3 regions of the Undibacterium sp. TJN25 genome follow, and region 3 is predicted to be linked to each of the others. Evidence: predicted binding sites of a transcription regulator. Region 3 holds the regulator's gene; each other region holds the start of a gene.
The links. Region 3 encodes HrcA, which represses chaperone genes, less so after heat shock. Its sites were predicted from a motif close to TTAGCACTCNNNNNNNNNGAGTGCTAA; they were not measured.

Region 1: the regulator HrcA is predicted to act here: its motif matches at 8,348-8,374, upstream of rpoH (RNA polymerase sigma factor RpoH).
Region 2: the regulator HrcA is predicted to act here: its motif matches at 6,941-6,967, upstream of groES (co-chaperone GroES).

Annotation. Positions count from the first base shown of each region.
Region 1 is NZ_JBMPPM010000011.1:169,943-180,710, reverse strand. Features, by position in the region: gene ACO0LO_RS24015 (ArsR/SmtB family transcription factor) at 1-307, shown strand, start outside; gene ACO0LO_RS24010 (SRPBCC family protein) at 297-806, shown strand; gene ACO0LO_RS24005 (MBL fold metallo-hydrolase) at 869-1,801, opposite strand; gene ACO0LO_RS24000 (hypothetical protein) at 1,862-2,017, opposite strand; gene ACO0LO_RS23995 (TetR/AcrR family transcriptional regulator) at 2,191-2,748, shown strand; gene ACO0LO_RS23990 (hypothetical protein) at 2,885-3,382, shown strand; gene ACO0LO_RS23985 (YfhL family 4Fe-4S dicluster ferredoxin) at 3,471-3,737, opposite strand; gene coaD (pantetheine-phosphate adenylyltransferase) at 3,776-4,270, opposite strand; gene ACO0LO_RS23975 (hypothetical protein) at 4,263-4,451, shown strand; gene rsmD (16S rRNA (guanine(966)-N(2))-methyltransferase RsmD) at 4,518-5,153, opposite strand; gene ftsY (signal recognition particle-docking protein FtsY) at 5,337-6,455, shown strand; gene ACO0LO_RS23960 (cell division ATP-binding protein FtsE) at 6,493-7,167, shown strand; gene ACO0LO_RS23955 (cell division protein FtsX) at 7,212-8,126, shown strand; gene rpoH (RNA polymerase sigma factor RpoH) at 8,453-9,352, shown strand; gene ACO0LO_RS23945 (O-methyltransferase) at 9,456-10,124, shown strand; gene ACO0LO_RS23940 (OmpA family protein) at 10,205-10,768, opposite strand, start outside.
Region 2 is NZ_JBMPPM010000006.1:88,332-99,099, reverse strand. Features, by position in the region: gene ACO0LO_RS16060 (LysR family transcriptional regulator) at 1-515, shown strand, start outside; gene ACO0LO_RS16055 (alpha/beta hydrolase) at 569-1,531, opposite strand; gene ACO0LO_RS16050 (hypothetical protein) at 1,598-1,819, opposite strand; gene ACO0LO_RS16045 (acyltransferase family protein) at 1,816-2,787, opposite strand; gene ampC (class C beta-lactamase) at 2,784-4,013, opposite strand; gene ACO0LO_RS16035 (LytR/AlgR family response regulator transcription factor) at 4,100-4,855, opposite strand; gene ACO0LO_RS16030 (sensor histidine kinase) at 4,859-5,968, opposite strand; gene ACO0LO_RS16025 (hypothetical protein) at 5,984-6,127, shown strand; gene ACO0LO_RS16020 (hypothetical protein) at 6,324-6,710, shown strand; gene groES (co-chaperone GroES) at 7,130-7,420, shown strand; gene groL (chaperonin GroEL) at 7,496-9,148, shown strand; gene ACO0LO_RS16005 (tRNA-uridine aminocarboxypropyltransferase) at 9,272-9,913, opposite strand; gene ACO0LO_RS16000 (hypothetical protein) at 9,978-10,445, shown strand; gene ACO0LO_RS15995 (hypothetical protein) at 10,560-10,768, shown strand, end outside.
Region 3 is NZ_JBMPPM010000004.1:315,403-326,170, forward strand. Features, by position in the region: gene ACO0LO_RS11590 (MotA/TolQ/ExbB proton channel family protein) at 1-342, opposite strand, end outside; gene dapB (4-hydroxy-tetrahydrodipicolinate reductase) at 373-1,179, opposite strand; gene ACO0LO_RS11600 (outer membrane protein assembly factor BamE) at 1,183-1,818, opposite strand; gene fur (ferric iron uptake transcriptional regulator) at 1,895-2,329, shown strand; gene ACO0LO_RS11610 (OmpA family protein) at 2,427-3,320, opposite strand; gene ACO0LO_RS11615 (DUF4398 domain-containing protein) at 3,407-3,832, opposite strand; gene ACO0LO_RS11620 (DUF3096 domain-containing protein) at 4,092-4,244, shown strand; gene ACO0LO_RS11625 (AsmA family protein) at 4,271-6,322, shown strand; gene ACO0LO_RS11630 (patatin-like phospholipase family protein) at 6,330-7,487, opposite strand; gene ACO0LO_RS11635 (response regulator) at 7,550-7,936, opposite strand; gene hrcA (heat-inducible transcriptional repressor HrcA) at 8,047-9,066, opposite strand; gene ACO0LO_RS11645 (HAD family hydrolase) at 9,207-9,902, opposite strand; gene ACO0LO_RS11650 (NAD kinase) at 9,983-10,768, shown strand, end outside.

The DNA of each region.
Region 1 (10,768 bases), on a different contig from region 3:
CGAGGCCACCGTGAATGAGCTGGCAGAGCCCTTCGACATGACACAGCCGTCCATCTCGCGCCACCTGAAGGTGCTGGAGCATGCCGGCCTGATTTCACGCAGCCGCGCGGCGCAAACCCGGCCCTGCCGGCTGGAGGCCGGCAGGATGAAGGAGATTGCGCAATGGGTGGATGCTTACCGCAACTTGTGGGAAGACAGTTTCGACCGGCTGGATGCATTTTTACTGTCTACCCAAACCCCGGCGCACGCATCTGTGCAAGCGCCGCCGCTGACGCCTGCAAAGAAAGGGAAGAAAGATGTCCGCTGATAACAATGAAGATAGGGGCGTGTTCACGATCACGCGCCATTTCAAGCTGCCGCTGGCAACCGTGTGGAAAGCGTGGAGCGAGGCTGACCGGCTCAGGCAATGGTGGGGGCCGAAGGGTTGTGTCATCGACTTGCACCGCTTTGAATTCCGGCCGGGCGGCTTCGTTCATTATGCGATGAACTTTGAAGGTGCGTCTGCGATGTGGGGGCGCTTCAATTACCGCGACATTGTGCCGCTACAGGACATTGTGTGGCTGAATTCATTTTCCAATGAACAATGCGGCATGGCGCGTGCGCCGTTCAGCGAGCTCTGCCCGCTGGAGATATTGAACAGCGTGCGTTTTACCGAACAGGATGGGCAAACCACCGTCAGCTTGCGAGCACAAGCCTTTGGCGCCACGGACGCGGAGTACCAGTATTTCGTGGAACTCCATTCTTCCATGGCGCAAGGTTATGGCGGCACGTTTGACCAGCTGGCGGAATACCTGCTGCCGGCCTGACTAATCCCTACCAAACCGATGCGGAGAATGCCGGCTGCGGCCGGCATTCTCCGCAGCCAGTGCTACACCTCGGCCTTGGCCGCCGCGGCGGAGCTCCACAGCGAGCCAGGATTGGCGCGGTCCGGATAGAGCGCCAGCATCTTGTCGTACAGTTCACGCGCGGTTTTGGTTTCATCGTTGATGCGGATGAAGTCGCGGATGTACTGCCGCGTTTCTGCAATATTGCGCGGGTTGTCGTCATTGGTGGGGATCTTGTGCCCAGCCACCACGTTGACCGGTTTCAGCGCTTCTATCTTGTCCAGCGCGGCGATCCATTCCAGGCGGTTCTGGCGGTTGGATTCGATCAGGAAAGGGTGGATGCCGTTATACACGGCATCGCCCGCAGCCACCAGGCCGATGGACGGCACGTGCAGCACGGTGGAATTGTCGGTATCGGTATGGCCGACATTGACGACAACCAGCTTGTTGCCTTCCAGTTCTATCTCATTTCCCTCCATCGGCTCGGCAACGGAAATCACGTCGGACAACTGGTTGGGGAACAGTTTGCGCCAGCGCGCATCCAGTTTTTCCGGCGTGCTTTGTATCTTCATGGTTGCCACCACGGCCGGCATCGCCAGTGCTTTGGCATTGGGGAAACGGTCTTGCAATACTTTCAGGCCGAAGAAATGGTCACCGTGCGCGTGGGTGACATAGATGGCTTTCAGCGTCTTGCCGGTGGCGGCGATCTGGTCTGCCAGACCCTTGCATTGCTCCACGGTCAGGAAGGTGTCCACCAGCACCGCATCGCGCTCGCCATAGATCAGCGTTGATGAGTTCGCCACCCACATCAACGATTCCTTGCCGGGCGGCAGATCGCGGCTCAGCCCGGGGCGGGTGGCGGTGAACACCTTGTAGCGCAAGGCTCCTGGCTTGTTTTCCATAGCGGCCATTGCTGCCCCCGGCAACAGGGGAACCATGGCGAGTGACGCCAGTTTCAATATATCGCGACGTTTCATTCAACACCTCATATCAAGATAACGCAAAGAAATCCACCGGCAAACCTTCAGCATCAAACCTCAAGCCTCAACCAAGCCCGGCACACGGCGCTGGCAGGCGAGTGCTGCTGCTTTAAGAATAGACAATAAACATGAACATGCAGCGACAATGTTTTCGCTTTCCGGCTTGCCTAACGCGGCCTGCATGCCCCAAAACACAATCATGTCTATCAACATGATTGTGACTATAATCCACGGAAAAGCGCCTTGTCAATCAAACGATGAATAAAGGTTGGCGGAAAGATTTTTTCCAGAAACCCTGTAGTAATAGGGCAATAAAGATGTCGTATATCATCATTGATCTGGTGTGAAGAAGCATGTAAATTACCTGTTTTGGTCAGGAGAATACGATGAAGGTGAGCCGTGAACAGTATGAAGCGAACCAGCAGCGCATCCTGGAAGCTGCCGGCCGGCTTTTCCGCGAGCACGGCTACGATGCGGTGACACTGGCTGAAGTCATGAAGGCGGCTGGGCTGACCCATGGCGGCTTTTACGGCCACTTCAAATCCAAGGGCGACCTGATCGCCCAGGCGCTGGCTTATCGCAACAGCAAACCCAAGGCGGAAGTCGGTCCGGTCGCCTTTGCGGAAAACTACCTGTCCGCACGCCACCGCGCCGACCGCGCAGGCGGCTGCAATATCGCCGGGCTGGGCTCGGAAACCACGCGCCAGCCGCCCGCCGCCAGGGCCGCCATGACAGAAACGATACGCTCGCGCATAGACGGCTTTGCGCGCAACACTCCCGGCGGCAGCGACGCTGAAAAACGCCGCATCGCCATCGCCAGCTGGGCGGCAATGGTGGGCGCCGTGATCATGGCGCGGGTCAGCGACGATCCTGAGCTGTCGGATGAAATCATCAACGAAACCAGGGCGCAGATTGCCGTGATGGCGGAGCAGCAGCAGGCCTGATAAGGCCTGGCCGGAGTTTTGGCCTGCCTTGCGGCCAGCCCGAAAGATTGCCGCCGTGGAGTGCAAGATTTGCTAAAATGACAGCCACACGGGGCGGCACAGCCGCCCGTTAATCCATCCAAATTGCACAACGACCATGCCCATGCTCTTGAGCCGGACCGCCGCCCTGCTGATTGCCCTTTGCTGCTGTGCTTCTGCCCATGCGGAGACAGCCGTCCTTTCTCCCACTGGCTACGGCGCGATCCTTTTCGGCACGCCGCTTGCCGATGCTGAAGCGGCGCTCAGGCAAACCGCCGTGCCGAAACAGCGCGAGTATGCGTGCAGCTTTGTCACTTTCCGCAAATATCCGGGCATACGCTTCATGGTGGAAAAAGACATCGTGACGCGCGCAGATGCAGCATCCAGCATAAGGAATTCCGCCGGCGTAAAGCTGGGTATGCCACTGGAGCGCGTGAAGGCGGCGCACCCGGAACTGCAGGTCAAGCCGCATAAATATGATGACGAAGGCCACTACCTGATCTTGCCGGCGGAAGATGGCCGCGCCGCCTTGCTGTTTGAAGAAAGCAAGGGCAAGGTGGTGACGGTGCGCGCGGGCAAGGAGCCCTCTGTGGAATATGTGGAAGAGTGTTTGTGAGAGCAGCCTATGCGGCTTTGCTGCACGGGCCAGGGAATACTCCCCGCTGCTGATACCTTGCCCGGCGGGCGAAGATTAGCGCCGGGGCTTACTTCGCCTTGGCAGTTGCCTCGGCCTGCAGACGCTCATACTTGGCCATCAACTGCTCCGGCGTTTCGCGCCAGGCCGGGTTGAACGGGATGCAGGCAACAGGGCAGACCTGCTGGCACTGCGGTTCGTCGAAATGCCCCACGCATTCAGTGCATTTGTTGGGGTCTATCTCATAGATTTCCTGCCCCATATAAATTGCTTCATTGGGGCATTCGGGCTCGCATACATCGCAGTTGATGCAGTCGTCGGTAATCAGCAGTGCCATACAAATTCTTACTTTACTAAAATCCCGTCATTCTGCGCTTATTTGCCTTCGGTCGCAGCGAGGACCTTTTGCTGCAGCCATTTGTCCACGGACGGGAAGACAAACTTGGACACATCGCCACCCAGCATCGCAATCTCGCGCACGATGGTGCCGGAGATGAACTGGTACTGGTCGGAAGGCGTCAGGAACAGGGTTTCGACATCGGGTAGCAAATAGCGGTTCATGCCGGCCATCTGGAACTCGTATTCAAAATCGGATACCGCGCGCAGGCCGCGCACGATGACACGGGCGTCGTTCTTGCGGACAAAATCCTTCAGCAGGCCGGAGAAGCTTTCCACGCGCACGTTCGGATAGTGGCCCAGTACCTCGTTGGCTATCGTCAGGCGCTCTTCCAGGGAAAAGAAAGGCTTTTTGTTCTTGCTGTCGGCAACGCCCACCACCAGCGTATCAAACAAGCCCGATGCGCGACGCACCAGATCTTCGTGACCGCGGGTCAGTGGATCAAAAGTACCCGGATAAACGGCTGTGACCATCTTCTCTCCCTCTTATTGTCATGATGTGTGTGCCGGCGGCATCCCGGTTCACCGCTTGGGGCAAATCAACCTGATGAAACCGGTTCGGGACAAGGCAAACTACGGCAAGGATCGCTTCCCCTGCTTGTATGTAGACACCCTGTCCGCTGCGATCACCATCCTGTTGCATGCACCAAATTGATGAATTTAGAGTCCAGCGCACCAATATATCCGGGCATTATGCCTGAATTTCAGGCAGTCCACCGGGCTAATTATTGCGCTGCAGTATATGGAAATATACGCTACCTGCGTGATCGGCGCGCAGCACGCTCCAGCCTTCCAGCATGGCCGCCGTGCTTTCGTCCACGTCTTCACCCTGCAGCGGCACTTCCGATTCCACATAGACGATGCCCTTGGCGCCCAGCATGTCGGCGCAGTACGGCAGTATCTTGGGCAGCAGGCCTAGCTTGTACGGCGGGTCCAGGAAGATCAGGTCGAATTTCTGGCCGCGCCCGGCCATGGCCTGCACCACGGTCAGCGCATCGGCGCGCAGCAGCGTTACCTGGACGGCTTGCAGCTTTTGCTTGACGGCGTCCAGCTGGCGGAAGGCCGGCGTGTGGTATTCCACCATCGTCACGCTGCCCATGCCGCGGCTGGCGGCTTCAAAGCCGAGCGCGCCGCTGCCGGCAAACAGGTCCAGGCAGTTCAGTTGCGCCCAGGAGCCGTCCAGCAGGTGACCCAGCCAGTTGAACACGGTTTCACGCACGCGGTCGGGCGTGGGGCGCAGGCCTTCGGCCTCCACCACAGCCAGCGGGGTACGCTTCCATTGGCCGCCTATGATGCGCACCTGGTGCGGGGCGCGTGTGGTCGGATTGGGGTGCCGTTTTTTTGCTACTGCGTTCATGTATGGACGATCTTGGAAATAAAGTTGATGCGATGGATGCGCGGACAATGCAAATTTACTACTAAAAGCCTGGCGCCGGTTTGGGGGAGTACCGCGCTCTGTTAGAATGCTAGGCATTGTAGCTTTTTGCAGGCATTGATGCTGGCAAAAACTGCCCACCAACCGCAATCGCCCCCCTATTCGATGTTTAGCTTTTTCAAGAAAAAACCCAAAGAAGAACCGGCGCCAGCGCCACAGGCACAACCGGCACAACAGGCACAACCTGCACAGCCGGTGCCGCCAGCGCACCCTCAGGCGCCATCCGCCCCGCACACAGAGCCCGTGCCGCAGCCTGCCGCAGCCGTACCGGCGGCTATTGTGGTGGAAGAACCTGTTGTCACACCGGAAGCCCCCGCCCCTGAACAGAAGCGTTCATGGCTGTCGCGGTTGAAAGCCGGCCTGTCCAAGACCTCTTCCACGCTGACGACGCTGTTTGTCGGCGCCCGGATTGACGACGACCTGTATGAAGAACTGGAATCAGCACTGCTGATGTCGGACGCGGGCGTGGAAGCAACGCAATTCCTGCTGGATTCGCTGAAGAGGAAGGTCAAGGAAGAGAAATTGACCGAAGCCGAACAGGTCAAGACTGCGCTGAAAGCATTGCTGCTGGACCTGCTGACGCCTTTGCAAAAGCCACTGGAACTGGGCCGCTACCAGCCTCTGGTGATGATGATTACAGGCGTCAACGGCGCCGGCAAGACAACCACCATAGGCAAGCTGGCCAAGCACTTGCAAACCCACAAACAGTCCGTCGTGCTGGCGGCCGGCGATACCTTCCGCGCCGCCGCCCGCGAGCAGCTGACAATCTGGGGCGAGCGCAATAATGTGACGGTGATCGCCCAGGAATCCGGCGACCCGGCCGCCGTGGCGTTTGATGCGGTGGCGTCTGCCAAGGCGCGCGGCACCGATGTAGTGATGATCGATACTGCAGGCCGCCTGCCTACCCAGCTGCACCTGATGGAAGAGCTGAAAAAGATCAAGCGCGTCATCGCCAAGGGCATGGACAGCGCGCCGCATGAAGTGCTGCTGATCATCGACGGCAATACCGGCCAGAATGCGCTCACACAGGTCAAGGCCTTTGACGATGCGCTGGGCCTGACCGGCCTGGTCATCACCAAGCTGGACGGCACCGCCAAGGGCGGCGTGCTGGCGGCGATTGCCAAAACCCGTCCTGTGCCGGTATATTTCATCGGCATCGGCGAGCAGATAGAAGATTTGCAGCCCTTTAATGCGCAAGAATTCGTCGACGCCCTGTTGAATTAACACTTATCGCTTCGCCCTGAATGGATTCCACTAGCCCATGATCGAATTTCGCAACGTGTCCAAGGAATATTCGCGCGATGTGTATGCATTGCGCGATGTGTCGCTGTCCATCGCGGCAGGCGAACTGATCTTCCTGGCCGGCCCTTCCGGCGCCGGTAAATCGACGCTGCTGAAAATGATCGCCGGCGTGGAGAAACCCAGCAGCGGCACCGTCAGCGTGAACGGGCAGGACATCGGCAAGCTCAAAAGCGGCAGCCTGCCCTACCTGCGGCGCAAGCTCGGCCTGATTTTGCAGGAACAGAAGCTGCTGCTGGATCGCAGCGTGCTGGCCAATGTGATGCTGCCGCTGGTCGTCACCGGCGCATCCGCCGGCGAAGCGGAAAGCCGTGCGCGTGCCGCACTGGAAAAGGTCAGCCTGGCAGACAAGGCAAATGCGCTGCCGCAGGCTTTGTCCGGCGGCGAGCAGCAGCGCGTGGCAATTGCCCGCGCGATTGTCAACCGGCCACAGATCATCCTGGCGGATGAACCTACCGCTTACCTGGACCGCGACAATGCCAACAAGGTGCTGGGCGCGCTGAAGGCTTTCCAGAGCGCGGGCGTCACCTGCATCATCTCCAGCCATGACGAACAGTTCCTGGACAAAGCCAGCCGCGTGATCTACCTCAGCAACGGCGTGGTCACCGATTCCTGGCATTCCGCCATCGCCGCCTGAGAACGTGCCACGTACATAATAAAAATCGATATGGGGTTGAAACGATGAGAGTCTGGTTCCGTCAGCACAGTTTTGCATTGAAAAGCGCGTGGTCGCACCTGCGTGTGAGCCCCGGCAACTTCCTGTTCAATGTGCTGGTGGTCGCCATCGCCCTGGCGTTGCCGATTGCCGGCCTCACCCTGATAGAGAACGTGCGTCCGGTGTCGTCGCAGCTGTCGATAGAGCCGGAAATCAGCATCTTCATGCTGCCGGCAACGCCGCGCGCGACCGCGACTGCATTGTCTGTACCTCTGAAAAAAATGCTGAAAGATGCCAATGTCAGCGCGCGCGTGAACTTTGTGACCAAGGACAAGGCGCTGGCGGCGATAGAAGAAACCTCCAGCCTGGCCGAAGTGCTGTCCACGCTGGGCGGCAACCCCTTGCCGGATGCCTACGTGGTGTCCTTGTCCAACGCGGACGCCGCCAGGGTCGATGCGCTGGCGCAGCAATTGAAGACATTGCCGGACGTGGATGTGGTGCAGGTGGATTCGGCCTGGGTCAAGCGGCTGGCAGCGCTGGTGCAGGTGCTGCAACTATCGTTGCTGTTCCTGGCGGCAACTTTGGCGGTCGTGGTGGTGGTGGTGGTGTTTAATGCCACACGGCTGCAGGTGATCTCGCACCAGGCGGAAATCACCGTGGCCAAGATGCTGGGCGCGACCAATAGCTTTATCCACCGCCCTTATTACTATACCGGCGCACTGCTGGGCCTGCTGGCCGGCGGCGCGGCGATGGGGCTGATCGCGGTTTCGCTACAGCCGCTGAACCAGGCGATTGCCGAATTCGCCAAGCTGTATGCGTCCGAATTCCACCTGGTGCCGCTGGGAATATTGCCCAGCGCAGCCTTGCTGGCGGTGAGCACGGCCCTTGGCCTGTGCGGCGCTTTTCTCTCGGTGCGGCGCCAACTGTCTCGCGCAAGCTGACAAACTAACGCGCGTCTGCGCAAGTATTGATATTTCCGCCGGAGCACCCAATATGTGCCGGTACGTGGCTTAGCGCACCGCGTGTCCTACAATTTCGCCTTAATATTCACCCGTAGATGCAACTTTCCGCCATTTCTTCACTCTAAGTTGTATAGCAAATCCAAATTGATTACTGGAAATTGATAGTAATTTATCCATTGTTAGCATATGAATTTGGAGTATTAGCACTCAAACCGAGAGAGTGCTAATATAGTGGCTAGAAATGGTCGGTTACGGTTTGGTAATTAAACCAAGCTGTTTTTCACCGGCGGCAATGAGGAGGAAGAATGACTAATTCAGCAACACACCCCGTGATGCAATCTTCGGATAGTACAGCGCTGGCACTTGGTTTTACCGGGACGCTCGGTAATATCGATGCCTATATTTCCGCTGTCAATCGCCTGCCTATGTTGACCCATGAGCAAGAGATTGATCTGGCTAAAAAACTCAGCCAAAACAATGATTTGAATGCTGCGCAGCAGCTGGTTCTATCGCATCTGCGCCTGGTGGTGTCCATCGCCCGCGGTTACCTGGGTTATGGCCTGCCGCATGCAGATTTGATCCAGGAAGGCAATATCGGCCTGATGAAAGCCGTGAAGCGTTTCGACCCTGACCAGGGCGTGCGCCTGGTGTCCTATGCCATGCATTGGATCAAGGCGGAGATGCATGAGTACATCCTGAAAAACTGGCGTCTGGTTAAGGTTGCGACAACGAAGGCACAGCGCAAGCTGTTCTTCAACCTGCGTAGCCATAAGGAAGGCCTGGATGCGATGTCTCCGAAGCAAGTAGATTCGCTTGCCAAGGAACTCAATGTAAAGCGTGAAGAAGTCATCGAAATGGAAATGCGTCTGTCCGGCCGCGATGTGGCCCTGGATGCACCGACCGACGACGATGATGAAAAATTCGCGCCTATCGCCTACCTGAAAACGGAAGCGGAAGAACCTACGCGCATGCTGGAAGCGCAGGCTTACGACCGTCTGCAGACTGAAGGCCTGGCAACTGCGTTGTCCAAGCTGGACCCACGCTCGCGCCGTATCGTGGAAGAGCGTTGGTTGAAAAATGATGACGGCTCAGGCGCAACCCTGCATGAGCTGGCCAGCGAATACGGCGTCTCTGCCGAACGCATCCGCCAGATCGAAAGCGCGGCATTGAAGAAGATGAAAGGCGCACTGGCTAATTTTGCTTGATTGATTTTGCAAAATACCAGCCTGACCAAGGCAGACACAAAAATCCTCCCGGAAGCAATTCCCGGAGGTTTTTTTTTGCCTACACCCCCCTGAGGAATAAATGATGAGCCAGGAAACATGGACTGACGTGGATGCCTATTTTTGCGAGCGCCTGGTGCAAACCGACAGCGCACTGGAGCAGGCACTGCGCGACAGCGATACCGCTGGCTTGCCGCCACATAATGTCGCGCCCAACCAAGGTAAGTTCCTGCATTTACTGGTACAGATGCAAGGAGCGAAAACCATACTGGAGTTTGGCACGCTGGGTGGTTACAGCACGATATGGCTGGCCCGCGCGCTGCCAGAAGGCGGGCGCGTGGTGACGCTGGAAGCCAACGCGGCGCATGCGGAAGTAGCGCGCCGTAATATAGAGCGCGCGGGGCTAGCGCACCGGGTGGATATCCGTATCGGCAAGGCGGCGGATACCCTGCCCCAGTTGGAACTAGAGGGCATCGCGCCGTTTGACTTTGTTTTTATTGACGCGGACAAACCCAGCAATCCACTGTACCTGGAATGGTCGCTCCGCCTGGCGCGGCCAGGTACTGTCATCATCGGCGACAACGTAGTGCGTAACGGCGCAGTGAGCGATGCCGCCAGCACGGACAGCAATGTAATCGGCGTGCGCAGCTTCTTCGATCTGATGGCAGGGCACCCACGCCTATCCGCAACAGCGCTGCAGACCGTGGGCAGCAAGGGCTATGACGGATTTTCTATGGCGATAGTCATCGGTTGAGTGGCTGGACACAGGCTGAACATCTTCAGACATAAAAAAACCGCGCTGATTTCTCGGCGCGGCTTGTCAGGTAAAACTATTTATTTTCCTGCCCAACTGAATTCCACTTCTACGCGGCGGTTTGGTGTGAGGCATTGCAGCTCTTCGGCCAGCGCCTGGAACTTGTCGCGGCAGGGCTCAAGCTGGTTGGCATCACCTTTGGAATCGACGCGCAGGATGCCTGCGGGGATGCCCTGCTCTATCAGATAATTCTTGATAGTGGCGGAGCGCTTCGCTGCCAGCGCAGCATTGTAGGCTGGCTTGCCCGTGCGGTCGGCAAAGCCTGTTAGTTTCACTTCGGTCAGTTGTACTCCTTCACGCCTGACTTTTGCCAGTGTTTCATCGAGTTGCGCCAGTGTCGCCGGCAGTATCTTGTCTTTGGCGAATTTATCATGCTGGAACAATAGGTTGGCGATCAGATGCACAGGCTTGGCGGCTTGGGCAACGACTTGCGGCGCGGGCGTGGGCGCCGTAGCGACTGCCGGCTTGGGTACGCAGGCATCAGCCTCGATTTCGGCAGCACTGATCTGGTCTTCGGCAATCTGCACATAGGGCTTGGCATGACGCCAGCCTTGCTGGCGGCTCTCATTGCCGGCATGCACCAG
Region 2 (10,768 bases), on a different contig from region 3:
TGATCACGCGTGAACAGCTGGGCGACCTTGTCGCCGAGGGCTTTGACGTGGCGGTGCGCTTCGGTATCCCGCCCACCTCTTCCCTGGTTGCGCGCAAGCTGCTGGAGACCCGCATCGTCACCGTCGCCTCGCCCGACTACCTGCAAAGGAACGGTCGCCCGGAAAAACCCGCCGACCTGGAAAACCATGCCTGTATCCAGGTGCGTGATTCCGTCAGCGGCCAGCCTTTTGAATGGGAGTTCCGCCGCGGACGCAAGACGGTGCCCGTAAAAACCTCCGGCCGCCTGCTGCTGACCGATGTCGGCACGCTGCTGAACGCCTGCCTGTCCGGCGTCGGCATCGCGCAAGTGAAAGCAGTGGGCGTGCAAGACCTGCTCGACCAGGGCCTGCTGGTGGACCTGTTCCCCGACTGGCCTGACGAAAAATTTCCGCTGTACGCGCTCTACCCTTCCCGCAACCTGCCGGCGGCAAAGGTAAGGGCCTTCATTGATTTTCTCAGCACAATGGCTACGTAAATACACAAAACCGGCGGCGCCTTCAAGGCCCCTCGGAAGGTGCCTGCCATCGGCTATTTACGCCCGGGCACCGCCCATTTCAGCGCATTCGTGATCATGTCGGGAAATACATCCAGATGATCCTTGCCTTCATACACATGCAACTGCGTGCGCAGGCCGGCATAACGATGCGCCTTGAGTGCAGTGTCGAAATTGCGCAGGTCGCGCACCATGTGGGTGTCGTCATCGCCACGCGCCACTTCCAGGCCGCCGACGGAGAAAAACACATCGGCCTGCAACTCCCTGTGGCCGGCTGCGTAGGCCTTCTCACGCGCAAACATGATGTGGTGGTCGTACCACAGCGACGGGCTGCTGAGCACATATTTGCCAAACAGCGCAGGAGAACTCAACAGGATATGCGTGCCGAGCAAGGAGCCGTAGGAATGGCCGACAAACACCGTGCGTGTCATGTCGGCACGATAGCGTTCCGCAATCAGCGGCAGCACATTGCCGGCGATAAAGCGCCGGTAGCCTTCCGCTTCGCCAAAACGCGGCGTGCGTCCCGGCATGTCGGAGGTGTAGGTTTCGCTGGTATCGGTGCTCGGCGTATAGTCGCGGCGCCGGCTGTACTCGGGCGTATCGCCGACCGCGTAGGACAGGCCAACCAGGATAAAGGGGCCGATCGCTTTGCTATGGCCGCCAATGCGGGCAGCAATCGCCCTCGTTAATGGAAATGCATAATCCGCATCTGTCACCACCACTACGGGCAATGACGGCCCGTTCGCCGCATAGCCCGGTGGAAGACTGACAAACACCTGGTAATCGCGCTCCAGCTCTTTGGCATGAACCGTAAGGACCGTGGTGCCGGTGAGTGTATAGGGTGCGCCGTCCTGCTGGGTGATGGACGCGGCGGACGCGGCGGACGCGGCGGGCGCGGTGAAAGTGGCGAAAGCGGCGAAAGCGGCGAAAGCGGGTAAGGCAAGCGTGGATAAGACCAGCGCGCGCAGCGCTGCGCAGATAGTGGATCGAAATAACATAAGCACCAGTAAATGAAATTGAAAAGCCGGCGGTAAACGAGGAGCAGCCGGGCATGGCAGTGAACGCTAACGAAGCCTGAGCGAAACGGAAGCGTGCAAGCGTGCGTAAAAATGGGAGTAAAAGTCGGCAAAGAAGCGCTGCAGCAAGCTGCCCAGCGCGTAGCACAACACCAATGCCGGAAGGTAGACGATGAAGGTCCAGGTCTGGCTTTCTGCCAGCGCTGCGCGATAGGCCGCCACTACGCCCAACACCACAAACATATGCGACAGATACAATTCGTAGCTCATGGCGCCCATGCGCGCCAGCCAGCGCAGGCCGCGCCAGGGCGAAGGCGGATGCGCATGCCAGGCCAGCAGCAGCATGGAAGCGCCCAGGCACACACCATACATGCCGGATTTGTGCAGGTAGCGATATACCAGTCGCCCCATCCGAGCGCCAGCAACAGGCAGAAGACGCCGAACACGAGCAGCGCCCGCGCGTCCCGCCGGAGCGGACGCCAGCGCCGCGCCAGCACGGCTGTCAATACGCCCCAGGCGATAGCCGACATGCCGGGAAGATAGGCTTTTTCCCACCAGACTTCGTCGCTGGCCAGCACCAGGTTACGCAAGGGCAACAGGCTAAAGGCCCATACGACAAGCAGGCCGACCAGCACGCGCCGCGGCAACCACAGGCACAGCAGCGGAAAGCCGAGGTAAAACGCTTCTTCAATCGACAGCGACCACAGCACATCCCAGCCTGCGGGCGCCCAGCCGGTGCGGCCTTCATACCAGTTAAAGCTGAGAGTCAGCACCGAACCCAGCAGCCCGCCAAGGCTTTGCTCGCCAGGATACGGCGCGAAGCCCTCAACGCCGCACCAGGCCAGCACACTCAATACCGCCAGGGTCAGGCATAGCAAAGGCAGAATACGCCTCGCCCTTGCCCGATAAAAGTGGCGCAGATCAACCCGAGCAAGATCGCCATCGCGCTCGATGATGCGGCTGGTGATCAGAAAACCTGAAATAACGAAAAAGACAAACACCGCTTCGTAGCCATTAAAACTGACGGCATCCAGCAGGCGTTTCGGCCACCAGGCCCCAAGCAGGCTGGGTCCCAACGGTAAGCGGAAAGGCAATGCAAGATGGTGCACGACCACCAGCAGGATGGCCAGCCCGCGCAGGCAATCGATGCCGAAGTTGCGGGCACGCAGCCCGGCCTGGACTTGCTCGGTCTCCACAACCGGAGAATCAGGGAGAGCCGTCGCGGGGATCGTGCTCATTGGTGGTTGGAGACAGGTTGAGCTGCCTGCTCAAGCTGCTGGAGGATAGCGTAGGCCGCCGTGACACGGGCAGAAATCGGGTAACTCTTGTTCGCCAATATGACGATACCGATTTTTTGTTCCGGCTTGAAAACCACATAAGCGCCGAATCCCCTGGTCGAGCCGGTTTTGTTAAACAGCGTTCCGCCGGGCGCCGGCTGCGGCGGAGTGAGCCTGGAGGCGGGATTTGACTCGTTGATCATCTTGTCCGAATTGCCGGCCAGCAGGCGCTGCAGGCTGACGCTGCCGCGATATTGTTCCCAGCCAAGGCCTTGCACCATGTCGCCCACCTGCGAATAACCGACGTGCGTGCACGCTATCGCGCGCTCGAAGGGCGCCGTGAGTCCGTCGGGCTGGATGTTCTGTTGTACAAAGCGGATCATGTCCGCGGTGGTCGATTTGATGCCATAGGTTTCCACATCCAGGACGTCGGGGCGAACCCGGACGGGTTTGTCCTGCTGGTCATAACCCCAGGCATAGTGCGCCATGGCACTGGCCGGTACCTGCACATGGCTGTGTTTCATGCCGAGCGCCGGTAACAGCTGCCGCTCCATCGCATCGCCAAAGTCTGAGTGCAGCGCAAGCCCGGTTACATACCCGAACAGGCCCAGGCTGGGGTTGGAATACCGGCGCAGCGTACCGGGTGGACCTTCAGGTTTCCATGCGCGAAAATAGGCCAGCATCTGCGCATTGTCCTTCACTTCTTCTGGGAATTGCAAAGGCAGGCCGCCAGCCGCATAGGTGCCAAGATCGATCAGGCTTGCCGCATCGATTGCGCTTCCTTTCAGCTGCGGCATGTAGCGGCCGGGATGGTCTTCGAATGAAAGCTTGCCCATGCCCTGGGCGTAGCAGGCAAGCGTGGCCGTCAGGGTCTTGCTGATGGAGCCGAGCTCGAACAGCGTATTCTCGTTGACCGCCGCGCCGCTCTCTTTCGATGCGATGCCATAATTGAAAAACAAGGTCTGGCCATTAATGGTCACGGCGACCGCCATGCCGGGTACGCCATACTTCGCCATCACAGGATGGATCGCGCCGTCAACGGCGGCCCGGATATCCGCACTAGTTGAACGGTCTGGACGGCCTGGACGATCAGGACGATCTGCCGCAGCGAAACTCGCCGGCGCAGCGAAGCACAAAGAAATGCATGCCAGTGCCAGGCACTTGAAGGGGAATAAATGCGGGATCAAAATACACTCCAGTTCATATAAGAACTGCAAGTATAGGGGCGGTAAAACCGGCTTGAACAGCGCAGCCATCCCAGCAACCCGGCATTTCATCCCATCGCCGATTTCAGGACGCCAATATAACGCTCGCTGACCGGAACTTCGCCGCCGCCGCGGAGCTTGAGGCGCCAGGTACCGTCACCGCCGCTGATCAGGCTGGCGATCTGGTCGCGCCGCACGATGGTACTGCGGTGCACACGCAGGAATTCTTCCGGGGCGAGCAAGGCTTCGAGCTGGTTCAATGTCATCCTGTGCAGCAGGCTGCGTGCTGCCAGATGCAGTTCAACGTAGTTACCGGCAGATTCTATCCAATGGATGTCGCTGATACGGATCTGCTCGATGTGCCCAACCGAGCGGACACTGATGCGCTCAATACGCTGTGCCTTATCGGCATCGACATAGTCGCGCAGGGCGGCGCCATAGGCCCCACGCTGACGGTGCCGAAGCATCGCCGCGCTGCGCTCCACTGCCTGCGCCAGCCTGGCATCATCCAGCGGCTTGAGGAGATAGTCGAGTGCGTGCACGTCAAACGCGTCGACCGCATGCACGCTGTAAGCGGTAACAAACACGATGAGCGGCGGCTCCTGCTGGCGGCTCATGTCACGCGCGAGCACCAGGCCGGATTCGGCCGGCATCTGGATGTCAAGAAAAATCACGTCGATGTCACGGCCGGCCAGCAGGGCCCGGGCAGCCGCCGTGCTGTCGCATTCGGCTTCCAGCACCCAGTCGGAATACTGCTGCAAGGCGAGGCGCAGGTTTGCGCGACCCAGCGCTTCGTCATCGACAATCAGGTAGCGTATGGGCATGGTTTATTCTTCCGTCAACGGCAGGCGGACGTCGGCAACGAAGCGGTCGCCCTGCATGCCGGCATGCAATGATGCCGCCGGATGCATCAGCCTCAGGCGGTCGCGCGTGTTCGCCAGCCCAAGGCCGGCGCCGGGGTTCGGCGCGCAATGCCGTCCCACCGGGTTGGAGACGGAAATCGACATGCTGTCGCCTTGGTGGACAAAACGGACAAGGATGTCGCTTGAGCCGTCGTGGCAGTCCAGGTCGTGGCGTAGCGCGTTTTCGATCAGCGGCTGCAACAGCAGCGGCGGGCATTCGACCTCGTGCAGCAGCGCATCTTCGCCTTCAACGGTAATGTGTAGCCGTGCGCCATAGCGCAGGCGCTGCAGGTCGATATAGTCACGCACGAACTGCAGCTCGGCTGCGACGGTAACGGTATTGCGTACGCTGGCAGAGAGTGCATACCGTAAAAGATCACTGAGCCTGCCAATGCCGCCCAGCGCCAGCGGCTTGTCGCCATCGCGCACCAGGGCGCTGATCGCGTTCAGCGCATTGAACAGAAAATGCGGCTCCAGCTGCGCGCGCAGCGCCAGCATGCGTTGCTCCTCCAGCGCAAGGCGCAGGTTCAGCATATCGTTCTGGCTGCGCTGCCAGGCCAGTTCACGCGCCCTGGCCTGGCGCCCATACTGTATCGCCAGGATGGCGGCAAACGTGCCCGTGGTGGAGAACCAGCCTACCAGCAGCATCTTCATCAGCAAACGCCCGACGTCACCTATGCTGCCAATACTGAGGTAGCCGCGAAGCCAGGCGATGTACAGCCACTCTGCCGGCTGGAATATCACCACCAGCCCGATAAACAGCAGCACCACACGGCGCCGGCGGGCGATCAGGGACGGCCAGCGCTCCAGCGCAATGCTCAGGCCGGCGCTGAGAACGATCAGCGGCATCGCATACTCGATGAACCAGGTTCTTAAGAGCAGGAAATAATCGCTGACCACGCCGATGCGCAGATTGTCGCTATAGGTTTGCAAGGCGCCAAGTGCGCTGATGGCTGCCCATGACAATATGGACAGGATGGTGGTCTTGAATGCAGGCGCGAGGGCGGCAAAGCGGGAGGAGAGGTATTGCTTCATTGAAAAAACTATAGCATGAAATACCCCCTGATCTGCAAGGTCGATCAGGCCAACCCCGTACAGGAAGCCATCCTTGATCAGTGGGGCATCAGCACGATTTCGTCGGAAATCGATAATCCAGGAAAAGCACTGGAAGAATTTCTTCAGCACTTTGTTTGAGCTGGGTGACCTCAACACGATGGCCGGCTGGCACTTGCCCGCTCGCACTCTCCGGGCTACCACTAAAGTTTAAGACTGATCGGCCGATAATATTATTTCAACAATAAAATAATTTTAAAACGGGTCAAGCATAATGGGAGATATCAGCGTCTCGCTTCGCGCAGGCATCAGTGTTGCGCAAATTTCCGGGGAAGCCGTGACCGATTACTCTGGCGAAATTGCCAAGACGATGAAGAGTATCGTCGAATTGGAAAAACAGATCAGGGACATCGTCACCGATACGACTGACAATTCGCTGGAGAAAAAGGCAAAGCTCAAGCTCTTGCAGCAACAGATGGAGCTTTTGAACGAGACCTTGCAACGCCTGATGGCCCAACAAAAAAACCAGAAAAAATCCGCGGATCCTGATACCAGGGAATCACAGGAAACTTCCATCATCAAGGGCGCCGTCAAACAAATTCAAATTTTAAGCGGCACCGGTAAAACCGTGCCATCTGCCAGTGCAGACGGCAATAGCCCAGGCGCCGGCGCCACCGGCGGCACTACCGATACCGCAGGCACCATCGTCAATACTTACGCATAACAGACAGCCGGAGCGACAGGGACATACTTGCTGAACTTTGACGGAAATACTCTGATAGCCCTGAGCCGGCCCATAGCAAAAACGCAAACCTCTGTGTGCTTATTGGCAAGTATGTCCGTGCCAAAGGTGCCGGAAGATCAAGTCCAAGCGGCACTAAACCTCTGATTATTAAGTAAAAATTAATTTACCTCATTTTCAGTCCTTGAAAATCCCCCACCTCGCCCCTATAATTAGCACTCGTCAGGAGAGAGTGCTAACAGCCTCTTCCTTGGCCAAGCGGCTGTAGGACAGCCAATAGAGAATAAATCCTATGTCTTTGGCAACGTTGCGGCGCTGATGGAAACATCGGGCAACACCGCTGCAACACAAAGCCATATATTCATTTTGTTAACACAATAGCTAATATTTAAGGAGCTTGTATGAACCTTCGCCCCCTGCATGATCGCCTGATCGTAGAACGTCTGGAACAAGAAGAAAAAACTGCATCCGGTATCGTTCTGCCTGGCGCAGCCGCTGAAAAACCGGATCAAGGTCGCGTTTTGGCAGTTGGCACAGGCAAACAGCTCGACGACGGCAAAGTACGTCCTCTGGATGTCAAAGTTGGCGATCTGATCCTGTTCGGCAAATATTCCGGCCAGGCTGTCAAAGTTGACGGCAAAGAAGTCCTGGTTATGCGCGAAGAAGACGTTTTCGCAATCGTACAGAAATAATTTGCGGCTCTTGTGCGCCGATGTGCATGAGGGCAGTTTTGCATTGACCTTATTTAAGTATCCTGGAGATTTAACATGGCAGCTAAGCAAGTAATTTTCGGCGACGACGCACGCGCCAAGATCGTAAACGGCGTGAACATCCTCGCCAACGCAGTTAAAGTAACACTGGGCCCTAAAGGCCGTAACGTAGTTCTGGAGCGTTCTTTCGGCGCGCCGACAGTCACCAAGGATGGTGTTTCTGTTGCCAAAGAAATCGAACTGAAAGACAAGCTGGAAAACATGGGCGCGCAGCTCGTGAAAGAAGTAGCTTCCCGCACTTCCGACAACGCTGGTGACGGCACAACAACTGCTACCGTTTTGGCTCAAGCGATTGTTCGCGAAGGTTTCAAATACGTTGCAGCGGGCTTCAACCCAACCGACCTGAAACGCGGCATTGACAAGGCAGTTATCGCCATCGTCGCTGAAGTGAAAAACCTGGCCAAGCCAACGACAACCAACAAAGAAATCGCTCAAGTTGGTTCGATCTCCGCTAACTCCGACGCAGACATCGGCGACATCATCGCCAAGGCAATGGACAAAGTAGGCAAGGAAGGCGTCATCACTGTTGAAGACGGCAAATCCCTGAACAACGAACTGGACATCGTTGAAGGTATGCAGTTTGACCGTGGCTACCTGTCACCATACTTCATCAACAACCCGGAAAAACAATCCGTTATCCTGGAAAACCCGTTCATCCTGTTGTTCGACAAAAAAATCTCGAACATCCGTGATCTGCTGCCGGTACTGGAACAAGTTGCAAAATCCGGCCGTCCACTGTTGATCATCGCTGAAGATGTAGACGGCGAAGCGCTGGCAACCCTGGTTGTCAACAACATCCGCGGCATCCTGAAAACTGCAGCTGTCAAAGCTCCAGGCTTCGGCGACCGTCGTAAAGCCATGCTGGAAGATATCGCTATCCTGACCGGCGGCCAAGTGATCGCTGAAGAAGTCGGCCTGACACTGGAAAAAGCAACTCTGCAAGACCTGGGTCAAGCTAAACGCATCGAAATCGGTAAAGAAAACACAACCGTCATCGATGGCGCAGGCGAAGCAGGCAGCATCGAAGCACGCGTTAAACAAATCCGCGCGCAAATCGAAGAAGCAACTTCTGACTACGACCGTGAAAAACTGCAAGAACGCGTTGCCAAACTGGCAGGCGGTGTTGCTGTGATCAAGGTTGGCGCTGCAACTGAAGTTGAAATGAAAGAGAAAAAAGCACGCGTGGAAGATGCTCTGCACGCTACTCGCGCTGCTGTTGAAGAAGGCGTTGTTCCTGGCGGCGGCGTTGCCCTGCTGCGTGCACGCGCTAACGTCAAAGACCTGAAGGGCGACAATCCTGACCAGGAAGCCGGTATCAAGATCGTTCTGCGCGCTATTGAAGAACCGCTGCGCCAGATCGTTGCCAATGCTGGCGACGAACCATCTGTCGTTGTGAACCAAGTGTTGCAAGGCACTGGCAACTACGGCTACAACGCTGCCAACGGCACTTACGGCGACCTGGTAGAACTGGGCGTTCTGGATCCAGCTAAAGTAACACGCTCCGCATTGCAAAATGCAGCATCTGTTGCCGGCCTGATCCTGACTACCGATGCATTGGTAGCTGAATTGCCGGAAGACAAAGCTGCTGGCGGTATGGGCGGCGGCATGGGTGGTATGGGCGGCATGGGTGGTATGGACGGCATGATGTAATTCCGCAAGGATTACAGCACTGGCCTGAAGCCTCGCTTCACTCAGTAAAAACAAAAAGCCCCGCAGTGCAAACTGCGGGGCTTTTTGCTTGCCGGACGGTGGATTAGCCGCTCATGAAAACCCTTAGTTATCAAACTCCGGCGGCGCCTTCGCATAAGCACCCTGCTGCGCAACAAAGCCGCCGAAGGCTTGCAGCAGCGGCTGATACTTGCCGCCATCCCCTTCCAGTTCCGCCAGCGCATGGCACACTGCTTCCAGCGTGGACAGCTGGTGCTCGCCATGCGCCTTGCGGATCAGGTATTGCGATGCCGGCGGATCGCGCAAGGGCAGGCGCGGTAATTGCTGCAGCAGCGGGTTCAGGTAGAGCATCTTGCGGCTCTTGCGCCAGGTGCCATCCAGCACGACCAGCCGCAGCCGCGACGGTTCTTGCAACACCTCAGGCGGCAAGGGCGGCGCCGGCGTCATGCCCAGCGCCTTCTCCTCCGGCGTATCCGGATACAGCAGCACAGCCTGTTTGCCATCTGCATGCAGCAACGCGTGCAAGGCCTCCGCATCAAATACCTCCCCAACCAGCAGGCGGCTGCCGGCCAGGCTCAGGTGCAGCAGGCGCGCAGTGCCTTTGGCATTGTCTACCTCCATCGGGTGTTGCAGCACCAGCACATCCACAATAGAACCCGCAGGACGTACCCACAGGCAGATGCAAGTGCGTTGCGGGCGCAGGCAGTGGCGGCAGACGGGACGTTTGGTGGCGGATTCCGGGATCATGCAGGGATTTTATCCAAAACCGCTGTACCGACCTATGATTAGTTAAATTCATTGGAGAGCATGCATGAGATATATTCAACCTAGCCCGATTCTATGTGCAGTGTTTGCGGTGTTTGCAAGTTACGCCAGCGCAGCTCCCGCACCGCTGATCCTGAATGAAATCCACCAGACGGGTGGGCAGGGCAAACCGCTGGACCTGCGGGTGGAAGAGGTCTCCAGGGATGCCAAAACCTCCACGGTGGAAATCCGCTTTGTATCCGGCGCCTCCGTGCCTTCATCGATGTTCATCATGCACGCCATTTATGACATCGCCAGGGCGCGTGGCGACCGCTATTTTGTCAAGCTGAGCGAGCATGTGGGAGATGCCGGCAAAAGAACCATGCTGATAGGTTTTTCCAGGGAGAAAGTGGTAGATGTCGGCAGCTACTACGACACTGCGCACATCCAGAATCTCGATGGCAAGCTGGAACAGCTGGATACCGACATGTTCGACCTTGTCTTCAAAAAGCAGGAATTACCCAAAGACAAATAAATTTCATCCATATATCTTTATTGCAGGCAGAGAACGTCTTGAACTCTCCTCCGCCGTGCACTAAGCTGGAAAATCCCTCCCCTACATTGACGCACAACCTCACAGGTGAACTCCATGGCCACGGCTCCCATCGATCCGAACTCCCCGCAATATATCTACCGGCCGCCCCAACCACCTCAGCCGCCAGTGGACAACAGCCAGGCAACGCCGACAAGCAATGCCAGCACGCAGCAGACCAGCCAGACCACGCAAACCCAGACGACAACTGCGCCCAAGGCCACGTCACAATCCAGCGAAGTCCAGGACCAGCCGCCTCCACCTCC
Region 3 (10,768 bases):
CATTTCTTGCCGCAGGCTGCGCGTGATCAGGTCCGTGGCCGCAGTGCCTGCACTCAGCGATCCCGCCTGGCTGGACGGATCGGCAGCGTGCAAAGCCTTGCTGGCCAGAGGCGCGTAGATATTGTCGCCGTCGGCCGCATTGGCCATCGCAATGGCATCGCCCATGGTGGGCGCTTTCCAGAAAGTATCCAGCAAGCCGGCACTGCGGCGCACGCGCCATGCCGCCCAGGCTTTGGACAGGATGGTAAACCAGCTTGCCAGCGACATCGCCAGCAGCAGGTAGGCAACCATGTGGCTGATTGCATCGCCCTGTGCCCAGTACGACGAGATGGAGAAATTCATCTTGTGGCCGATATGTCCCGTCGTGCAGGTTTAACGCAGGTTCAGTACGTCGAACATGTCATACAGGCCGGTCTGCTTGCCGGCCAGGAAGCGCGCCGCGCGCAGGCTGCCATGCGCATAGGTGACGCGGCTGGAGGATTTGTGCGTGATTTCCACTCGCTCACCGATGCCGGCAAACAGCACCGTATGGTCGCCGACGATGTCGCCGCCGCGGATGGTTGCAAAACCGATGGAGGACGGATCGCGCTCGCCGGTCACGCCTTCGCGCGCATAGACGGCGACGTCATTGAGGTCACGCCCCACTGCGTCTGCGATCACTTCGCCCATCTTCAGCGCAGTGCCGGAAGGCGCGTCCACTTTGTGCCGGTGATGTGCTTCGATGATTTCTATATCGTAGCCGTGGGAAAAACTCTTGGCAGCCATTTCCAGCAGCTTTAGCGTCACGTTGACGCCGACGCTCATGTTGGGCGCAAACATGATGGCGGTCTTTTGCGCAGCTGCCGCAATGGCCGCCTTGCCTTCATCGTCAAAGCCGGTAGTACCGATGATCATCTTGATGCCGTGCTCCGCGCAATAAGCGAGGTGCTGCAGCGTGCCTTCGGGGCGGGTGAAGTCGATCAGAAAATCCGCATCCGCCAGGCCTTGCGCCAAGTCTGAGACGATGGGCACGCCGGCAGGCGTCCCCAGGAAAGCCGCCGCATCACTGCCCAGATGGGGGGAACCGGCAATATCCAGCGCTCCGGCCAGGACGGTGTCGTCGGCATTGGCGATCGCTTCCACCAGCATTTTTCCCATGCGGCCGGACGCCCCTGCCACGGCTATTTTCAACGCTGCCATGCCTTACTCCCCGCTGCTCTCTTTTTTCTTCTCGACCGTCGGCGCCAACTCGGTCCGCTCACCGATCTTGGCGTTGGTGATATGCGCCAGATAGTCTTTTTCGGTAGGCAGGTTGCCGCCGTCGAAACGGCTTACCGCGTTATTCTTGAAGAACACGCTGACCTGGCTGGTGATGACTTCGCCATTCGGCTTCTGGATGCGGAACGGATAATCCCAGCGGTCTTCGTGGAACATATCGGTCAGCAACGCGGTGCCCAGCAAAAAGCGGACTTGCTCGCGCGTCATTCCCTCTTTCAGTTGGGCGATCATTTCCTGCGAAACGAAGTTACCCTGCTGAATCGTAATACGGTACGGCGACACGTAATTCAGGACCTTGTAGATGCCGGTAGGCGCAGTCACCTGGGCGCCGCTGGCGATGCCCTTCTCGGAAGCCGCCGTCAGCGGCTGCATCGAAGTGATAGAATCGGGTTTGGCAGCATTGCCCTGGGTTGCAGAAGCACCGTTCAGCGGCGTGGTCTCTATCTCTACCGGCTTTTTGGATGCACACGCAGCCAGGGACAGCAGTACAGGAGCGAGAGCAATAAGCAGCCCTGCTCGCAACGCCTTGCTTCGGGATGTTTCTGAGAACAACAATCGCATGGATAACCTCAATTTATTGAGCAATAGTGCTAAAACCCTATATCATAAAGCAGATAGTACTTTTTTGACCGAAAACATGACGAATAGCACTCCAAACCTGAAAGCCAGCGGACTCAAGGCAACCCTGCCACGTCTGAAAATCCTGGAAATTTTTCAAAACAGCGCGGTACGCCACCTGACAGCCGAGGATGTCTATAAGATATTGCTCAGTGAAAACATGGATGTCGGTTTAGCAACAGTCTACCGTGTGCTGACGCAATTTGAACAGGCAGGCTTGCTCAGCCGCAACCATTTTGAATCCGGCAAAGCCATCTTCGAACTGAACGAAGGCTCACACCATGACCATCTGGTGTGCCTGGAATGCGGCCGCGTGGAAGAGTTCTATGACGAAGAAATAGAAAAAAGACAACAGGCAATTGCGAAGGAACGCGGATTCACGATCTCCGAACATGCGCTCGCGCTGTACGGATACTGTTCCAAGCCGGGATGCGGCGACAAGATACGCAAATAATCAAATACTCAATACTCCCCAGCAGCTTCCAGCCGCTGCAAGGAAATAAAAAAAATGGCCTGCAATTTTTGCAGGCCATTTTTATTGCAGGCTGAAATCAGCGGCGGGCGATCTTGCCGTCATCTTCAGACAACACGATTTCCACGCGGCGGTTCAACTGGCGGTTGCCGGCAGTATCGTTACTGGCAACCGGATACTTCATGCCGTAGCCTTGAGTGCCAACCCTGTCGCGGCTGATGCCCATGCCCATCAATGCCACCATGACGGAATTGGCGCGCCTTTCGGACAGATACTGGTTATGCGCTGCGGTACCTGTGCTGTCGGTATGGCCTTCTACGAGCACAACCCTTTGCGGATTCTGCTGCAGGATCAGAGCCAGCTTTTGCACGGTCATCATGCCGTCCGGCGTCAGCTCAGCCTTGTCCACCGCGAACAGCACGTCGCCCAGCGTAATGATCAGGCCGCGTTCAGTCTTCTTGGCGGACAGGTCATCCAGTTCAGCCTGCAACTGGCGGGCACGTTCTTCCGCATTCATCTGCTGGCGCTGCGCATTGGCGGCATCGCTTTGTGCGAGGGCTGCCTGACTCTTCGCAGCATCTGCCTCTGCCTTAGCCTTGTCGGCTTCCATCGTCCTTTGCTGCAAGCGAATCCGGTCTTGCTGCAATTTGGAGTCGGTTATGGATTCTTCAGCCGACTTCTGTTTTGCTACTTCACGCGCATTGGCGGTCTTCTGTTTGGCAACGTAGGCGAGGTTATCTACCTTTTGCAGGCTTTCCTTTTGCGCCCATGCCGTATTGGCCTGGTCCAGCGCATCGCTGGCCATTTTCAATTCTGCAGAAGCGAGACGGGCTACCGTCGGATTGCTTTGCGTCGTCGCAAAATCCCGGCGCGCGTCTTCCAGTGCGCTATTAGTCTGAGGAACGGAACTGCAGGCGGATACCAGTGCGCCGGCGGCCAGCATAAGAGCGGGTAAAAATTTGAAACTTCGCATGATGATTCCCTTTCGATTTTAAGGATGAAAACGCGAGGGCGCCAGCATCCATTTTTTAGTAACGCCGGCTGTATGCCGGCATTCAATTACTTATTGCTGGCGCTGCGGTCAAGTTCTTCGCGCATGACACGAATATTGTCCTGCAGGGCATTTGCTGCAGCCTGGGCTTTGGCGGAACTGGCTTTGCTTTGTGCCAGTTGCGCATCGGCCTGCGCCTGGTTGGCGAGTTCACGCGCAGTAGCGTAATCCTTGGCGGCCAGCGCGCTGTTGGCGCGGTTCAGTTTGTCCTGCGCCGAAGCAACCTCTACCGGGGCATACTCGGCAGCGCCGGACACAGTCGCATCACTGACTGCTGCCTTGCTGACTGCCACGTCGGAAGTGGCTGGCACTTTTTCCTTGCTGGCGCAGCCGACCAGGCTCATCGCCACCAGGCCGGCACAGCATGCCGTTTTCAGCCAGGTGCTGTTGGCCGTCTTCATTTCCATCATTTCTGTTTTAAGCGTTTTCATCATCAAACTCCGTGGATTAAGTTGTTTTTGTATTGCATCGATAATCACCACAATCACCGTACTTTTTTTAAATCCGTAGCGATGTCACTTTATAAAGCGAAAGGCAGCAAGCCTCAGTACGCCAACGCACATAAAAATCACTTGTCCTGCTGTATTCTTTCTTCCATGTTGCAGCATCCTGCCCCTTGCGCCTTGCCCTGGCAGCGCAACTCACTCTATTAAAAATCACGCTATTAAATTTCCACCTGAAGGGAGTTTCCACATGAATTTCAACGTCTTGCTCACACCAATGGTTTCACTGATAGCCGGCATATTGATTCTGGTTGTGCCGCGCCTGTTAAACTTCATTGTGGCGATCTACCTGATCATCATTGGCCTGATAGGCCTGTTCGGCACCGGACACCTGCTTCACTAACGAAAAGAAACGACGGGTTCAATCCCATGACAAGAACAACGAAAATAATAAGCGGGACTGTGCTCGCCCTGGTGGCACTGGTCGCCATCGCCATCATCCTGTTTCTGAACTACGACTGGAACCGTGCCAGGCCTTGGCTGAACACGCGTGTATCGGATGCCATCGGCCGGCCGTTCAGCATCAACGGCAATCTGGCGCTGACCTGGGAAAAACCGCCCACCCGCCTGCCCGGCTGGCGCAACTACATTCCCTGGCCTCATCTGTCGGGGGAAGATATCCGCATCGCCAATCCGGACTGGGCAAAATCTGCACCTTACATGACGCAGATACAGCGCGTGCATTTCTCGCTGAACCCGCTTCCACTGCTGGACAAAAAAATATCCATTCCCGCACTGGAGCTGGAAGCTCCCAGCGTCGCGCTGGAGCGCCTGTCGGCAACCCAAAACAACTGGACCTTCAAGACCAGCGACACGCCGTCGGAATGGAAGCTCGCACTGGATGAAATCGTCTTCGCCAAAGGCGTTGTCAAACTGAAGGACGCCGTCAAGCATGCGGACATTACCGCCAACATCGATACGCTGGACGACAAGCAGGCTGCGGCATCCGGCAATCTCTACGGCATAGGCTGGACGCTGAGCGGCAGCCTCAACCAGGAAAAAGTCGGCGGCAACGGCAAGGCCGGCGGCGTACTGTCGCTACAAAAATTGAACTCGCCGTTTCCGCTCGAAGCGGACATGCAAATCGGCAAATCCGTCAAGGTGCAGATCAAAGGCACACTGACCAATCCCAGCGACCTGGCTGCGGTTGACATGCGGCTGCACCTGGCGGGTAGCAGCATGGCCAAGCTCTACGCCCTGACCGGCGTCGTGCTGCCGGAAACTCCGCCGTTTTCTACCGAAGGCCATCTGACCGGCCGCCCAAACCGCAGCGGCGGCAACTGGGTCTACGATAAATTTACCGGCAAGGTGGGTTCCAGCGACCTGGCGGGAACACTGGAATATACATCGCAGCAAAACGGTGCTCCGTTGGCGAGACCCCTGCTGAGCGGTGCGCTAGTATCCAGGCTGTTGCAGTTCGATGACTTGGGACCGCTGATCGGCGCGGACTCCAACGCCAGCAAGCAGAATCGGGGCGCGGCGCCGGTGCAGCCCTCTGACAAGGTGTTGCCGGTGGAGCAGTTCAATACCGAGCGCTGGGGCAGCATGGATGCCGACATCAAGTTCACCGGCAACAAGATCATTCGCAGCAAGGATCTGCCGATCGATAACCTGGTCACCAATGTCCACCTGAAAGACAGCGTCATCAGTCTGACGCCGCTGAATTTCGGCGCCGCAGGCGGCAATTTCAGCTCCAATATCAAGCTGGACGGACGCAACCAGCTGATCAAGGCGGAAATGAAGGTCAGCGCCCGTCATCTGAAACTGAAAAATCTGTTCCCGTCATTTGAAGCGATGAAGGCCAGCCTGGGTGAAATCAACGGCGATGCATCGCTGTCAGCGACCGGCAGTTCCATTGCGAGCCTGCTGGGTAATTCCAACGGTGAAGTCAAGGCGCTGATCAATCAGGGCTCCATCAGCAAGCTGCTGCTGGAGGAGATGGGGCTGAACATCGGCAATATCGTGCTGACCCAGCTGTCCGGCGACAAGCAGATCGAGATCAATTGCCTGGCCAGCGATTTTGCGGTCACCAACGGTGTAATGCAGACGCGCACCTTCGTTGTCGATACGCAGGAATCCATCACGAATGTTGACGGCCAAGTCAATCTGTCCAAGGAACAATTGGACCTGAAGATCAACCCGCATAGCAAAGGCTTGCGGTTGATCTCGCTACGCACGCCGCTATATGTGACAGGCAGTTTCAAGAATCCCAAACTGAGCCTGGACAAGGGTGTGCTGGCAATGAAGGCCGGTGGCGCGGTCGCGCTGGCAGTGCTGGCGCCGATTGCCGCGCTGGTGCCGCTGGTGACAGTAGGCCCGGGCCGCGACAGCCCCTGCGCCAGCCTGTTGGCGGAAGCCGGCAGCAAACCGGTAGCGCCACCGCCCGGTAAAACCAGGACCGACAAGCCTACCAGGAAATGAAGGGCTTTTACTGTTGTTCGGGCGCCAGTTCGTGGATGACCACCGCGGTTTCTTCCGATACATTGGCAAGCCAGCCGGCCTGCTTGATGGCACGGGTGCCGTCGCGGTAGCCTTGCTCCCAGCGCCATTCTATCGAACCGCGGGAGAAGTTGATATCCTTGGCCGCCATGTGCCAGTCCTGCCCGGCATACGGGATCCTGACGATATGCAGTGTAGTGTCACAGCCTAGCGCCGATAACAGCTGCTTGTCGGAGGCATTTTTTTGCTTGGCGGGCAGCCGCTTATACAGGTCGCGCAACGCCCGCTGCAGCTTGTGGGTTTCCAGGTAGGCATCGATATGCCGCATCGAACGCGACGCGAACATCACATCTTTTTGCCGCGTCTGCACTTCATCCAGCGTGCGCGGCTCCTCACCTTGCGCACTCCACAGGTCTACCATGAAGCACAGCGCATTTGCATGCGGCTGGCCGTTCAGCACGGTTTCCAACGGTGTATTCGAATACAGGCCGCCATCCCAGTACAACTCGCCGTCTATGCGCACCGGAGGGAACCCCGGCGGTAAGGCACCGCTGGCCAGGATATGCTCGGCGCCAAGGTCGCGCTCGCGGTTGTCGAAGCTGGCAAGTTCGCCGCACGTGACCTTCAGCGCGTTGACAGTAAGACGCATGCCGCCCTCCGCGTTCAGGTAGTCAAAATCCACCAGCTCCTTGAGTGTGCCGGCAAGTTCCTGGGTTTCGTAAAAACTGGCGGCATCCGGTTCCACCGGAAAACCGGCGGCAAACGGGCTGAACAAACGCGGAGAAAAGAAGCCCGGCACGCCGCGCATCATCGTTCCCAGTGTTGCCACCGAAATATTCGCCTTCCTGGCCTGGTCCGGGATGCTGCTGAGATCGATGCCGTCGCCATGGGATACGCGTTGCCAGAATTCTTTCAGGCGCTGCAGCCTGGTTTCCTGCGGGTTACCGGCGATCAGCGCAGCATTGATGGCGCCGATCGATGTGCCCACGACCCAGTCCGGCACCAGGTCGTTTTCATGCAGCGCCTCAAATACGCCTGCCTGATAGGCTCCCAGCGCACCGCCGCCCTGCAGCACCAGCACGATGGGATTATTGTCGGGGTTCAGCCGGTTGGCGGCGGAGGCTTTGCTTGCAAGGGATGGTTTCATCGATATCCACAATGAGAATGAGAACAGCAGCGTTCAGCCAGGGCCATGCCAAGGACCTACGCCTACTTGCCGGCCTTGGCGATCGCCAGTTGCAAGGCGTCCATGACAGTGCCGGCATTGAAAGGCTTGATGATATAGCCGCTGACGCCGTTTTGCAGCGCCGCCGTAAAAGTATCCCTGTCCTTGTTGGACGTCACCATCAGGATGATGGTCTTGGGCAGGGCTTCCTTGATTTTTTTCAGCACGTCCAGGCCGCTCACCGTGGGCATGACCACATCCAGCAGGATGATATTGGGCTGCAGCCGCAAGGCCATTTCCACGCCGCTGTCACCGTCGGTCGCTTCGCCGACGACGATATAGCCTTCGTGCCTCAGGATCACACGCAACACCTCGCGCGTCATGTCATTGTCATCCACAATCAGGACCGACATCGTTTTCTGACCTGCCATCGTAGAACCTCTCAATGTAAGGAAACCTGGTCGCGCCAACAGCGATTGAAAACATGTGCTTGCGCCGTAATACACTATGCGCACTGAATCTGCCGAGTCTGCTGAGCGAGTTAGTGGCTCAACGCATTGGACAGCAGCTTCGCCGTAATGTCGACGATAGGGATGACCCTTTCATAGGCCATCCGCGTCGGGCCTATGACGCCCAGCGTGCCAACGATCTTGCCGTTGACGCCGTAGGGCGCCGTGACGATGCTCATTTCGTCCATCGGCACCAGTTGCGATTCGCCGCCGATAAAAATCTGCACGCCAGTCGCCTTGCTGGACACGTCCAGCAACTGCATCAGGCTGGTTTTTTGCTCGAACATGTCGAACAGCTTGCGCAGCGATGTCATGTTGGACGACAGGTCGGCCACGTTAAGCAGGTTGCGCTCTCCGGAAATCACCATGTCGTCGCTATGGTCGGCCATGGCGTCGCTGCCTGCTTCCACCGCCGCCTGCATCAGCCGCGTCATGTCGTTTTGCAACTGGCGAAGTTCACCGTTGATGCGCGTGCGTGCATCCTCAAAGCTGAGACCGCCGAAATTCTGGTTCAGGTAATTGGCTGCCTGTATCAGTTGCGGAGGCGTGTAATCGGCGTCGGTCAGCAGCAGGCGGTTTTGCACTTCGCCGTTGGGCGCGACAATGACCAGCAGGATGCGCTTTTCGGACAGGCGCAGAAATTCTATCTGCCTGAATGTCGATTCATTGCGCGGCGTCATGACCACCCCGGCAAATTGCGACAGCGAAGATAATATTTGCGCCGCATTGGCGATGATCTTTTGCGGCGGATTGGACAGCAGTTTGGGCTGCAGCCGCGATTCCAGCGCGGCTTCATCGATTTCCTGCACGGTCAGCAAGGTGTCTACAAATACCCGGTAGCCGCGCGGCGTCGGCACCCGGCCGGCGGACGTGTGCGGACTGGCAACGAAGCCCATTTCTTCCAGATCGGCCATGACATTGCGTATCGTCGCCGGCGACAGTTCCAACCCGGAGATTTTTGACAAGGCGCGCGAGCCCACCGGCTGACCATCGGCTATATACCGTTCAACCAGGGCTTTTAGTAGTGTTTGGGCGCGAATATCGAGTTGCATGCAAGTATTCTATGCGAGATAAGCACATTCCCCGTAATTATAATAAATCCATCCAGCAATACCGGCACTTGCCTGCTACCAATGGATAATATACGGGCAACTATTACATGGTTAAAACGAGGTTAAAACAAAAATATCTATTATAGCCATTCAAGCAAGGCGTTTAATTCATTGATCACCGCATGCGGCCTTACGTGCGAATGAGGCACTTCATGCGGCTGTAAATGCTTGCGGTCCACCCAGACCGCCTGCATCCCCGCTCTTTGGGCTCCTTCTACGTCCAGCAACAGGTCGTCACCCACAAACACGATCTCCTCGGGCGGCAACTGCAGTGCTTCGCAGGCGGCGGCAAAGATACGCGGGTCCGGCTTGGCGCAGCCGAAGGTGTGCGCAGCAATGGACACCTTGAAATATGGCGCCAGGCCTATCGCTTTCAAGTCGGCAAAGCCGTTGGACACCGATCCCAGCACCACGCGGTCGCGCAAGCTGTCCAGCGCTGGCAGCACATCCGGGAATAGCTCCACCTTGTTGCGCGCATCGGCAAACACCGCCATTGCAAGGTCGGCCTTGGCAACATCTTCGCCATGCTCTTCGAACAGCTTCGTCAGCATCGCATGCCGTAGCGCCCACAGGTCATACTGGAAGCGCGGATTGGTGGAGATCATCGCCTTGCGATGACCGCGCATCCGCTCTATTGAATAATTACGCGCCACTTCCGGCGTATTGACACTCATCCATTGGAACAGCGTGGATTCTGCATGCTGCAGCACCGGCCCGACCGGCCATAAAGTCTCATCCAGGTCGAACAGCACGGCCTTGGCCCCCTTAATACTCATACCGACTCACTTTTCGTGACTAAATTAGCTCTAATTATGTTCTAATCTGCATCATCCATGCCATCAGTACTCGTTAATTTATGACTTCGTCGCCAAAAACCATTGCGCTGGTCGGCAAATACAATGCCGCCGGGGTCACTCATTCAATTACAGAATTGGCCAGTTTCCTGGACGAAGTCGGGCATACCGTGGTGTTTGAGGCGGAAACCGCGCAAAACATGCAACTCGAGGACGGCTTTACCATCATGTCGGCGGCAGAAATCGGCAAAAATGCCGATGCGGCCATCGTATTGGGCGGAGACGGCACCATGCTGGGCATTGCCCGCCAGCTTGCGCCCTACAATGTACCGCTGATAGGGATCAACCAGGGCCGCCTGGGCTTCATTACCGATATTCCACTGGACCGCACAATTCCCGTCATTACTGAAATGCTGGAAGGCAAATATGTGTCGGAAAAACGCAGTCTGCTGCAAGGCATCGTGATTCGCGACGGCGACCAGATTTTCAGCGGCATGGCGTTCAACGATATCGTAGTGTCGCGCGGCGCCGGCACCGGCATGGTGGAATTGCGCGTGGACGTGGATAACCACTTCATGTACAACCAGCGCTCGGACGGGCTGATCGTGTCCACGCCGACCGGCTCCACCGCCTATGCCCTGTCAGCCGGAGGCCCCCTGCTGCACCCGAGCCTGGCGGGCATCGTACTGGTGCCGATTGCGCCGCATGCGTTGTCCAACCGCCCCATCGTGCTACCAGACACCAGCGAAATTGTCATCGAGATTGCCGCCGGCCGCGATATCACCGTCAATTTCGACATGCAGTCCTTCGCCAGCCTGATGTACAAGGACAGGATCATCATCCAGCGC